DNA from 4 places in the Lederbergia graminis genome. Region 1 is predicted to be linked to each of the others. Evidence: riboswitches for the same ligand, from Rfam matches in the RefSeq annotation. Region 1 holds a riboswitch; each other region holds the start of a gene.
The links. Region 1 has a riboswitch for thiamine pyrophosphate ahead of tenA (thiaminase II). Riboswitches for the same ligand answer to the same signal wherever they lie in the genome.
Positions count from the first base shown of each region.

Region 2: it holds a riboswitch for thiamine pyrophosphate, as region 1 does, so the genes downstream of both, ACFPM4_RS12135 (ABC transporter substrate-binding protein) here and tenA (thiaminase II) in region 1, are expected to answer to the same signal.
Region 3: it holds a riboswitch for thiamine pyrophosphate, as region 1 does, so the genes downstream of both, ACFPM4_RS15605 (thiamine phosphate synthase) here and tenA (thiaminase II) in region 1, are expected to answer to the same signal.
Region 4: it holds a riboswitch for thiamine pyrophosphate, as region 1 does, so the genes downstream of both, thiW (energy coupling factor transporter S component ThiW) here and tenA (thiaminase II) in region 1, are expected to answer to the same signal.

Region 1 covers NZ_JBHSMC010000046.1:47,888-51,061, forward strand. The annotation lists gene ACFPM4_RS20325 (Gfo/Idh/MocA family protein) at 1-687, opposite strand, end outside; gene ACFPM4_RS20330 (YkvA family protein) at 995-1,396, shown strand; TPP riboswitch at 1,459-1,566, shown strand; gene tenA (thiaminase II) at 1,642-2,328, shown strand; gene ACFPM4_RS20340 (CBS domain-containing protein) at 2,702-3,124, shown strand.
Region 2 covers NZ_JBHSMC010000014.1:404,678-407,851, forward strand. The annotation lists gene ACFPM4_RS12120 (TIGR01777 family oxidoreductase) at 113-1,021, shown strand; gene ACFPM4_RS12125 (nucleotidyltransferase family protein) at 1,076-1,396, shown strand; gene ACFPM4_RS12130 (HI0074 family nucleotidyltransferase substrate-binding subunit) at 1,372-1,773, shown strand; TPP riboswitch at 1,827-1,936, shown strand; gene ACFPM4_RS12135 (ABC transporter substrate-binding protein) at 2,037-3,029, shown strand; gene ACFPM4_RS12140 (ABC transporter permease) at 3,033-3,174, shown strand, end outside.
Region 3 covers NZ_JBHSMC010000020.1:245,189-248,362, reverse strand. The annotation lists gene thiO (glycine oxidase ThiO) at 1-1,009, opposite strand, end outside; gene ACFPM4_RS15605 (thiamine phosphate synthase) at 999-1,601, opposite strand; TPP riboswitch at 1,726-1,836, opposite strand; gene ACFPM4_RS15600 (metal-sensing transcriptional repressor) at 2,038-2,289, shown strand; gene ACFPM4_RS15595 (heavy metal translocating P-type ATPase) at 2,303-3,174, shown strand, end outside.
Region 4 covers NZ_JBHSMC010000001.1:509,627-512,800, forward strand. The annotation lists gene thiD (bifunctional hydroxymethylpyrimidine kinase/phosphomethylpyrimidine kinase) at 1-683, opposite strand, end outside; gene thiW (energy coupling factor transporter S component ThiW) at 652-1,173, opposite strand; TPP riboswitch at 1,276-1,380, opposite strand; gene ACFPM4_RS02695 (hypothetical protein) at 1,538-1,747, shown strand; gene ACFPM4_RS02700 (AAA family ATPase) at 2,356-3,174, opposite strand, start outside.

The DNA.
Region 1 (3,174 bases):
TAAGGCAACACCGTTTGAGAATTCCATCAAGCCAGAAGCCATCATGTCCACATCTCCATGCTCTGGTGAGAAAAATGCTTGAGTTGTAACTGCTTTAGGTTCTTCACCAAGTATAAGTCGAGCAGCACTAATTGGATAGCAACCAACATCATAAATAGAGCCGCCACCCCATTCCTTTTTATAACGGATATTATTGTAATCTTTTGGATTATTGAAAGAGAAAACACCGTGAATTCCTCTTATCTCACCAATTTCACCTGCAGCAATTAATTCCTTTATTTCTGTGTATTTATTGAGGTGACGATACATGAATGCTTCTGCCAATACTACTCCAGCTTCTTTACAAGCATCAATCATTTCCTGTGCTTCTGCCTCATCTAAAGCTATTGGTTTCTCGCATAATACATGTTTTCCAGCTTGTGCAGCCTTAATCGTCCATTCCTTATGTAAATGGTTAGGGAGTGGGATGTAAACGGCTTCAATTTCTGGATCGCTTAATAATTCTTCATAACTTCCATATGCTTTAGGTATTTCTAATTCATCTGCAAAACTTTGAGCTTTTTCTAATGACCTACTTGCAACTGCAACTACTTCATTTCTATTTGAAGCTCTAATACCTGGAATGACAGATCGTTTTGCAATTCCTGCAGTGCTAAGAATACCCCAACGAACTTTCTTCTCTGACATAATACTCGCCTCCTATTAGAATATAAGTCTAGTATATAACCTTCCAAACATTCTGTCATTCATTTCCTATAGTAAGTAAAATTAATGCTCTCGGAAAATATAATAACAATTCTATTCGTATGCTATTTTTAAATAAGAGTTTTGTTGGTTTTTGTCGAAATATTTTGGGTAGTAGTAGAATGATCCCTCCTTATTGAAACCTTTTTTAGTAATTGTCCGTTATTATATTTATTCGGTTATAGCACTATAATTCCAATTATTGGGGTAAAGTATATAATAGAAATACATTGAGAAGGAGTCGGTGGCAATGACTGAAAAAGAAATCCAACAATTAGATTTACAGACAACTACTGAAGATATGGATAAACACTATTCTGATACTAAATTTTTAAATAAGTTAAAGAAAACCGGTGGAAAACTAGCAGAAAAGGCAATCTATGCAAGTTTAGTTCTTTTTTATGCATTACAGAGCCCAGAAGTGCCAAAGAAATCTCGTATGTTAATACTGGGTGCTTTAGGCTACTTCATTTTCCCTGTTGATTTATTACCTGATTTTCTTCCAGCAGTAGGCTTTACAGACGATGCTTTCATTATCATAGCTGCATTTGGAAAATTAATAGGTGCAATTAATGAGGAAACGAAAGAGAAAGCGAGAAAACGAATGGAGAAATGGTTTGGCAAGCCAAATGAGAGTATATACGAAGAATAAGGCGTTTTGTACTATTTGAGTTATTTTCTAATCATGTTATGATAATCCCAAACCACATAATAGGATGACACTAGGGGTGCCTTTGAAAAGGCCGAGATTAAAGTATTACTTTAAAACCCTTTGTACCTGATCTGGTTAGTACCAGCGGAGGGAAGTGCGGATAATATACAGCAATAGTTTCTTTTGCGTAGCCACATTTCATCTCTGGAATGTGGTTTTTAATTTTTATACGGAGGGGAATTGCTGTGAAATTATCAAGTCAATGTTTACAAGCGTCAAAGGAATTATGGGATGCAAGTTTCAATCATCCTTTTGTAAAAGGGATTGGGACAGGGGAATTAAGTTTGGAGAAATTCAAGCATTATGTTTTACAAGATTCCTATTATTTATCTAACTTCGCAAAAATTCAATCATATGGAGGAGCAGTTGCTCAAGATTTGCACACTACAAATCGCTTGGCTATTCATGCTCAAGGTACATATGAAGCAGAGATGGGGCTACATCGTAAGTTTTCAGAACTTCTTGGTATTACGGAAGAAGAAAAGAAGAATTTTAAACCTGCTCCAACAGCCTATGCATACACTTCCCATCTTTACCGTGCTGCTTTTTCAGGGAAACTTGGGCATATTATTGCGGCATTATTACCTTGTTATTGGTTGTACTTGGAAGTTGGCGAAAGGCTAAAAGATTGTAAACCTGAAGAGCCTATCTATCAAGAATGGATTGCAACTTATAATGGAGAATGGTTTAGAAAGTTAGTTCTCGAACAAATTGAAAGACTCGATGAGATTGCAGATAAAGTAACACAAGCAGATCGAGATGAAATGGTAGAAATTTTTAAAATTAGTAGTTATTATGAATGGCAATTCTGGGAAATGTCATATACTTTAGAAGATTGGTCTGTTAAGGAATATGAAGTAACAAATGCTTAACTAATTGGGTGTCTCCATATGGAGACACCCTTATTTATTATTTTCTTGAAGTCATATTTTTAAATTGATTCATTAACTTATTTCGTGATTTTTCATTTCTTAGTAAATATGCTGCACCGAGTGCTACAGTTGCAAGAATGGTTTTATTTTTCATCTCCATATCTCCTTTCAAATGTCGTTCTCCATTCTTTTTCCCTAAAAGTAAGATATTAAACTGCTTGGCCAATAGTAAGATTTACTACAAATCGACATTTCCCGGGAAATGTGTCGATGGTGAAAAGTAAAGTAGTAAGTTTAGCGCATGAAATTTGTTTGTTAGCTGAATAATACAATGGATGTGTTTATTAAGGATTATAAAGGAGGAATTTATATAATGACAAAAGTAGCAGATGTAATGACTAAAAATGTTAAATCGTGCAGCCCGCAAGATGCTGTTTCCAATGCTGCAAAAATCATGCGTGATATTGATTGTGGATCTGTTCCAATTTGTGAAGGGAATAAAGTTGTTGGAATGATTACAGATAGAGATATCGTTTTAAATTGTGTTGCTGATAACAAGGATAGTAATGCAGTTCAATGTCAAGAATGCATGACGAGTGATGTCATTACATGTTCTCCAGACACTGACTTACATGAATGTTCTAGAATGATGGCCGAGCATCAAGTTCGCCGTATTCCTGTTGTAGAGAATGGTGCTATGGTTGGTATTTGTGCGATAGGTGATTTAGCAACAGTTGATATTCATGTGAATGAAGCAGGAGAAGCATTGAGTAATATTTCCGAACAAACTCATTAATAAGAATAGGAAATAAAAAGAACCAAGCTCTGAAGCTTTGGTTCTTTTTG
Region 2 (3,174 bases), on a different contig from region 1:
ATCTTAATTGTATTCTATCATTTTTGCTTAGAATATTCTTTCTTTTTTAGATTGTAAAAGATGTATAATGAGTAATAAGAAAAATTTTCCAAACAGGAGAGGGGCTATTCTAATGCATGTTGTCATTGCAGGTGGAAGTGGCTTTATTGGGAAAGCATTACAGGAACGGTTATTAAATGATGGTTATCAAGTAACTATTTTAACAAGAAATCCAGAAAAGGTTACAGAAACAGAGCAGCTCAAAGCTGTTCAGTGGCTAGTTGCGAATAGTGAGCCTGAAAAACAATTACATCAAGTGGATGCGATTGTAAATCTAGCAGGCGAGTCTATTAATGGAGTCAGATGGACAAAATCAAAAAAGCAGAGAATATTAGACAGTCGTATGACAGCAACACGAGAAATCATTCGAATTATTAGTGCATTAGAAGTTAAGCCACAAGTACTTGTAAACGGTTCAGCTGTTGGATTTTACGGAATGTCTGATACGGAAATTTTTACTGAGCAATCGACAAGTGATGCAACTGATTTCCTTGCAACCGTAGTGAAAATGTGGGAAGCAGAAGCAATGCATGCCGAACAATATGGAGTTCGTACGGTGTTTGCTCGTTTTGGAGTCGTGCTTGGGAAGGAAGAAGGAGCTTTACCATTAATGGTTCTCCCTTACAAAATGGGAGTCGGTGGAACAATAGGTTCAGGGAAACAATGGTTATCATGGATTCATGTTGTAGACGCAGCTGGTTTACTCCATTTCGCAATCGAAAACCCAGAAATAATTGGTGCGATAAATGTCACCGCTCCTGAACCAGCAAAAATGCGTGAATTCGGTAAAACAATTGGAAGAGTACTGCGTCGCCCACATTGGCTACCAGTCCCGAGTTTTGCGATGAAGGCATTACTTGGTGAAATGAGCGATATGCTCTTACGTGGGCAATGTGCGATACCAGAACAAGCAATGCTCAATAAATACGAATATCAATATCCGCAATTAGAAAAGGCGTTGGAAAATATACTGAAAGACTGAATTAACAAGGAACTGACAATACTTATATAGTAATTTCTAATAGGAGGTAGAGTGATGGATGATAAAGAGTTACGTAAAAGTATATTACAGCAATTAAATCACATCCTTACGGAAGCATTAGTTGATTATAATGTAAGGATCTACCTATTTGGCTCATGGGCACGTAATGAAGAAAAGCAGAGCTCTGATATTGATATTGCTATTGAATCTCTTGAGGAAATTCCTGTAGAAAGTTGGATAAAATTAATAGATAAAGTAAAAGAATCGACTATTCCATATAATGTGGATGTTGTAAATTTGAAAGAAGCTAGTTCTAGCCTTATCCAAAATGTACATAAGGAGGGGATCTTATGGAAAGACTTCAAGAACGGATAAATACTGCGAAAAATGCTTTAACGGCCTTTGGAGAGCTTGTTGTGATTGACCAGCCGAATGCGATTGAGCGTGATGCTTGTATTCAGAGATTTGAATTCACTTTTGAAGCCTGTTGGAAAGCAGGTAAGCAATATTTGTATGATATAGAAGGTATTGATGTAGGTTCTCCTAAAAGTGTCATTCGTAGTTTTCGGGAAATAAATCTTTTTAGTGTGGAAGAAGCCATTGTAGGACTGAAAATGGTGAATGATCGAAATCTGACTGTCCATACTTACAATGAAGAAATAGCCATCCAAATTCATTCCAATTTGAAAGCATATTATAACTTGTTAGATATTTGGATGGAAAGAATGAAAAAGGAAAGTCTTAGAAATTAAAAAAACTAGACACACTCTCTTAATCTGCTATACTAAAGATGAAAATTACATCATGTGGAATGTGGGGGGACCGGTAGTGCCGGTTGAGATAGCATCCGTTAGGTGCTGACCCTTAGAACCTGCTCTGGCTCATACCAGCGAAGGGAACATCAAATCATTTAAAGTTAATGAGTGTTCTTTTTGATGCCCAGGTTCATAACCTATGGGCATCTTTTTCGTTTTCAAGCGGTTCTCTTTCCAAAAATAATGGAGGGAAAAAGAGGATGAAGAAGTGGTTATTTAGTTTAGTAGCTTTACTATTGCTAGCAGGTTGTGGTGCTGAAGATAGTAAAAGCAAAAATGAAGATGGTTTAACAGAGGTTACAATGGTGCTCGATTGGACACCAAATACGAACCATACAGGTTTATATGTAGCCCAAGAAAAAGGATATTTTAAAGATGAAGGTTTAGAAGTTGAAATTATGATGCCAGGTGAGACTGGTGCTGATCAGCTAGTTGCTGCTGGAAGAGCGGATTTTGGTATTAGTGCACAAGAGGCTATTACAGAAGCACGTGTACAGGATGTACCAATCGTATCTATTGGTGCAATTATTCAACATAATACGTCTGGATTTGCCTCTCCAGTGGAAAAGAATATCACATCTCCAAAAGATTTTGAAGGTAAAACATATGGCGGTTGGGGTGCTCCTGTCGAGGAGGCAGTAATTTCTTCCTTAATGGAAGGAGAAAATGCTGATATTAACAAACTAGATATTGTAAATATGGGGAATACTGATTTCTTCACTGCGGTAAAACGCGATATCGACTTTGCTTGGATTTATTATGCATGGACAGGTATCGAAGCGGAAATCCGTGGTGATGATTTAAATATGATGTACTTAACGGACTTCTCTGATCAACTGGACTACTACACACCAGTTATTTCTACGAATGAAAGCATGATTAACAAAAATCCGGACACGGTAAAAGCTTTTATGGCAGCTGTAACAAAAGGATATCAATTTGCGATTGAAAATCCAGATGAAGCTGCGGACATTTTAGTAAAAGCTGTACCTGACTTAGATGCAGAGCTTGTGAAAAAATCACAACAGTGGCTTGCTACTCGTTATCAAGACGATGCTCCTCGTTGGGGAGAGCAAAAAGAAGAAATTTGGGAAAACTATATGAACTGGATGTTTGATAGAGATCTTTTAGAAGAAAAAATTGATGTTAAGAAAGCATTCACGAATGAATTTTTACCTAAGCAAGGGGAATAAAAAATGGTAAAACTATTGGGAACGCTATGGAGGAAAGGATGGAGACCAGCATTGGTTCTCCTCCTTTTACTTACTATATGGCAGGTTACTGTAAAAGTAGCGGATGTACCAACATGGTTATTACCTGCTCCTTCTGTCATTGTAT
Region 3 (3,174 bases), on a different contig from region 1:
GTGCTAGTAAAATCCCGTTTCGGAAATGACCACAGGCAATAAAAATGCCTTCATCTTCTGGATGTCTACCGATAAACGGTTGGCCATCAAATGTCGCTGGCCGTAATCCAGAAGTAAAACCATCAATCTTCCATTCTGAGCTAGAAGGAATCATCGCTTTTGCTGTGTTAATTAAATCTTCCATGCTTTGTAAGCTGATCGATTCGCTCCATTCATCCTCGATCATTGTTGCACCAATCACGAGTTTTCCGTTGTTTCTCGGTACGATATACGATTTCTCATAAAATAACGTGTGCTGTAAAATAGGCTGATTCGTTTGGACTACGATACTTTCTCCTTTTACAGGTGTTAGTTGTTCAGAGACGCCTATATCTTGTAAAAGGCCATTACTATAAACCCCTGTTGCAACAACAACCCGTTTTGCTTCGATAGTTCCTTTTGTTGTTTTTACAAAGTAACTGTCATTCAGCTTTTGGACACCATAAACGTGCGTGTTTTCAAAAATGGATGCACCGAACACTTGGGCACCTTTGGCGAATGCTTGACATGTTTGAGTTGGTATAACATTTACATCGTCTTTAATATAAGCTGCACCCACGATATGATCCGCAACCGCTGTTTCCAACTTTTTTACTTCATGGCCATCAAGCCATTGTACAGAAGGTTGCTGTAGCAAATAATGTAGTTTTTGCTTTTCGCTTTCGTCAAAGGCGAGTTTTAATATTCCACCTTCTCGATAGCCAATATCAATCTGACTTATTTCATAGAGTTCATCTTTCAACTCTCTGTATGCTTGTTGACTAGACCTGGCGAAAGGGAAGAAGATAGATGCATCATCTTCACATTCAGAATGAGCTCCAAGCATACCAGCAGCAGCTTTCGTCGTTTTATCACCAATCGCTCCTCCATCCAATAAGGCAACATCCATCTGTGCTTTAGCTAAGTAATAGGCAATGGAGGATCCAATGATTCCGCCGCCGATGATAACTACTTCATAATTACTTCTCATGTTGCATCGCCTCACGTAATTTTTTTGCTGACTCCAAAGGATTTTTCGTTGCAAATATAGAAGACATAACTGCAATCCCATCTGCACCTACGTCTTTAACGATTGGAATTGTTTCTATATTGATTCCGCCAATTGCATATACAGGAATTGTCAATTCTTCTTTCATTTTTAAAATTGGATTAATACCATTGGGGGGTACCCCTTTTTTGCTATTTGTCTCAAAACAATGACCATAAAGCACATAATCAGCACCGTTTACTTCCGCTTCTCTTGCAGATTGTAAGGAATGTACACTACAACCAACTTGTATTTGTGGATAATGTTGCTTCACAAGCTGTACCGGTAAGCCATGTTCAGGTAAGTGAACAGTAGGGATGCCGAGACAAAGAGCAACATCTAAACGATCATTGATGATGATTTCTTCCTTATGTACGCCACTCGTTAGCAAGTAATTGATTAAGGTGACGTGTTCCTGAGCAGTTTTGGATTTCTCCCGTATTTGGACATAATCAATCACATCTTTTACCGCTATTATTTTTTCTGCAATGTCTTTTACAGCGTGATGATTATCAGTCACTGCCATTAGCTTCATCAGATTCCTCCTTTTAGTCTGTATAGCTGTAGCCTAAAAAGGAATGGATAAGTAAGAGGCAAATAAAAAAACCACTCTCCGAATAGGAAAGTGGTTGGGAATTGTTAGAGAAACGTAAAAAAACAATTTGCCTTTACCACATCCCTACGCAGGTACAAGCCTGTTCAGGTAATGAGGGTATCAAAGTAAACTACTTTTCTCTCAGCCATTATCAATGGTTCCCCTAGTGTGAAAACAAAATTTATAAAATATTTAATTTTCATAACTAAGGTACCATAATTTTCATGCTTTGCAAAGCTTTTAAAAGTAGGAACCTTTTTAGTTGACAATTAATACTATAGGGGGGTATAGTAAAAGTATCAAAGCTAAGGATGTGGTCCATTTGGAGAAAAAATTCTTACATGATCACCCAAGTCATCCAAGAACGAAAGACGAGATGCAGAAAATTGTTAATCGCTTAAAAAGAATAGAAGGGCAAGTTAGAGGTATACAAAAAATGGTGGAAGAAGACCGTTATTGTGTCGATATACTCGTGCAAATCAGTGCCATTCAGTCGGCATTAAAGCAAGTTGGTTTCTCGATTACAGAACGTCATATTAACCATTGTGTAAGTGATGCGATTAAGCAAGGGGAAGGGCAAGAAACAATTGCCGAGTTAATGAGTGTTCTAAAGCAATTTTCAAAGTAAGGGGGGTATTCAAATGAATGAAGCAAAGCATGCAGAACATGCAACACTAGGTGTTACTGGCATGACGTGTGCTGCTTGTTCCAGCCGTGTGGAGAAAGTATTAAATAAAATGGATGGGGTCGAAGCGCAGGTCAATTTATCGACGGAAAAAGCAACCGTTCATTATGATCCAGAAAAAACATCTATTGAAGATATAACAAAGAAAATTGAACATATCGGTTATGGCGTACTTACGGAAAAGGCAGAGCTCGATGTGTTTGGCATGACATGTGCAGCTTGTTCGACCAGAATTGAAAAAGTGTTAAATAAACAAGCAGGTGTAAAACTGGCGACTGTAAACTTATCCACTGAAAGTGCAGCGATTGAATATAACCCAGGTTTACTGGATGTAAACGGGCTTATTGAGAAAATCCAACATCTTGGTTATGATGCGAAACCGAAAGTGGAAGCGAAAGAAAAACAATCTTACAAAGAAAAAGAACTGAAATACAAGAAGACACAGTTACTTATCTCGGTCATTTTATCGGTACCATTATTATTAACGATGTTGGATCATTTATTGGGCATCGATTTACCACATGCACTGATGAATCCGTGGTTCCAATTCGCGTTAGCAACGCCAGTACAATTCATTATTGGATGGCAATTTTACGTTGGTGCTTATAAAAATCTGCGCAATGGTGGCGCCAATATGGATGTGTTAATTGCATTAGGTACTAGTGCAGCCTACTTCTATAGTTTATATGAAGCAATCAAAACCATTGGGAATCCTGGCTATATGCCACATTTATATTTTGAAACAAGTGCAGTGTTAATTACATTAATTTTATTTGGGAAGTATTTAGAAGCGCGTGCGAAAAGTCAAACGACGAATGCGATTTCTGA
Region 4 (3,174 bases), on a different contig from region 1:
GCATCTATAACATTCTGCTCATTAGCTAAATTAGCTGCTATCGCAGAAGATAAGGTGCATCCAGTACCATGAACATTTTTTGTAGGTATTCTCTTACCCTTAAACCATGAAAAATCTTTCCCATCAAAATACAAATCATTAGCATCACCCTCTAAATGTCCGCCCTTTAAGAGAACAGAGGATGCTCCTTTGTTATGAATGATCTTACTCGCTTCATACATATCCTCTTCATTATGAATCTCCATGGAAGCAAGTACTTCCGCCTCTGGAATATTAGGTGTAATGATTGTTGCAAGAGGAATTAAATCAGAGATTAATTTTTGGACTGCATTTTCCTCTAATAAATGATGTCCACCTTTAGATATCATGACAGGATCAAGTACAATATGACTAGGTTGATATCTTTCTAGATTAAGAGCAACAGTTTCCACAATTTCCGGAGTTGAAAGCATGCCTATTTTCACTGCATGAACCTCAATATCTTCAAATACTGCCGCTATTTGATCACGGATGATGGTCAGGTCAATATTTTGAACTGAGCGAACCTCCACTGTATTCTGTGCAGTGATAGCTGTAATAACTGACATTCCAAATACATGGTGTGCCGAAAAAGTTTTTAAATCTGCCTGAATTCCAGCTCCTCCACCTGAATCAGATCCTGCGATTGTAAGTGCTGTTCTCATAAATAATTCCCCCTATTGATGAATTTTTCATAAGTACTTTTAATAACAAAAATCCTAAAATTGCTCCTGCACAAGAACTCACAAAGAAAGCGGGAATAAAACCAAATAATGCAGCTTCTTGGCCAAGGAATAAAGTTGCAATTGGATAACATGCCATTGCCCCTATAATCCCAGTACCTACAACTTCACCAACAAATGCCATTTCCATCTTTCTTGTTTTCATAAATAGCCATCCAGCTAAAAATGCCCCTATGATACTTCCTGGATATGCAAAAATAGATCCAGTACCAGAGATATTACGTATCGTAGAAACTATAATCGCTTGAGCAACAGCATAAGCTGGACCAAGCAAGACTGCCGTAATTACATTGGCAAAATGCTGCATTGGAAAGATACGCGTAAATCCTACTGGAATAAAAAATAAGTTGCTCGTAACTGTTGTTATAGCTGCAATCATGGCTGTTAATGCCATCTTTTTCATCTTTGACATTATTCATCCTCCTTTATATTTGTCTAGTAAACTCTAGGAAAACAAAAAACCGCTCCCTGATTAGGAAGCGGCAAACCATTTTATGAACAGAAATCACAACATAAAAAAGTAAGCCTGCTTCCCTACGCTGGTATCATCCAGATCAGGTTCAAAGGGTTTCATCTTTAATTGATTTCTCTCAGCCATTCGGCTCCCCTAGCAGACAACATGTTATTTAATTTTATAATTCATTTTATCATTAAAATTCAAGATAGCAAATATTTGTAATATTTTCGTTCTTTTTTCTTATTTTTTCTTATTTTTTTCATAGCCTACACCTCATTTTTAGGTTGTACATAGAATATGGATAAGGAGGTGAATGAAAATGAATTTGTTAAATGGTACAGATTCACTTTACCTTACAGTAGTACTTGCAGCATATGCTATCCTTGGGTTAACACTAATTCCAGCAACAGCAGCACTTTTAAGCTCATTCTTAGTTGCCTTGCAAATTATTGCGATTATCGTCATCGTGTTATTTGCAGGAGCCGTCATTATCAGAGGATTACTAAAACTCTTTGGCTCCTTTAGATAACATTAATGAAACAACGGCTTAAAAAGCCGTTGTTTCTAATTTGTTAAAATCTCCATACACAATAAACTTCAAATCATGTTATGTTATATAAAAGTATACATAATATTGATTTGAAAGAGGGATTACATTGGACTTAACATTAATCGCCACATTTCTAGGCGGATTCATGTTTATCATGTTTATTTCTGCAATTATCATCTTTCTTATTTATAACAGGAAATCCTAAACTTCTCATAATTAAAACAGTTGTAAGACTTAAAAGCCAAACTAATTTTCTAGTTTGGCTTTTATTTTTATCACATGTTCGCGGAAAGCGTAGTGTATTTCCGAAGCGGTATACATACACTAATATCATTCAGATTTGATGCTACTTAATATAAATTTCTTCCAACACCTTTATTTACTTTTACGAATTAATCTTGATTTTTTATATACTGTTATATTGATCCATGCTGAAGCAACAGTAATGATAATAAGCGCTATACCAATGAAATAATATTGAAGTTTCATTGCGAATGCAGTAAATACAAGTAAACTTACTGTGATAAACCAGCTAAAAAGTAGTATGGATATTAAATATGCCTTTTCGATTATCTCTCACCACCATGTTAATTACCGATAAAATAAAAATCAGCTTTACTGCCCTCGTGACTTGCACTAACTTCCAAGCGTGCATCAATCCGTTCTTTTAACTCTGGAACATGTGAAATGATACCCACAAGTCTGCCGCTACTTTGGATGTCCATTAAGGCTTCTATTGCATTATCGAGGGATTCTGGATCAAGTGTACCAAAACCTTCATCAATAAACATTGTTTCAAGTGATACACCACCTGCATTTTCTTGTACTACATCTGATAGTCCTAATGCAAGTGATAGAGCTGCTTTAAAACTCTCACCACCAGACAATGTTTTCACATGTCGCTCTTGTCCAGTATATTGGTCAAATACAAGTAATTCTAAACCACTTTGTACATTTCCTTTTGATCTACTTTCATTCCTAATTAATTCAAATCTTCCACTTGTCATCTTTAATAAACGAATATTTGCAGCACGTAATATATCATCTAAAAAAGACCCAAGTACAAATCTTTCAAAAGATATGCGCAATTCATTTTGACCTTTTGTAATATCGGCTAGATGACCGATCGTGTTGTATTGATTCTCTAATTGTTTAATCTCATCATTAATTTTGTTAACTTGTATTTGCACGTCTTCATTCTTTTTTATATTCCAATAAATTCTGCTATGTTGTTCTTCTAATTCTTTTAATCTCTGTTCTACAACATGTAAATTTTGTGTTAATACTTCTAATTTTGGTGATTGTTTCCCTTTTAAGTTTGTTTCATAATCGGTAATTCGATCACGAACAGATCGTAGTTCTTCATGATGCGAACGAATCTTTTGGTGTAATAGTTCTATCTCATT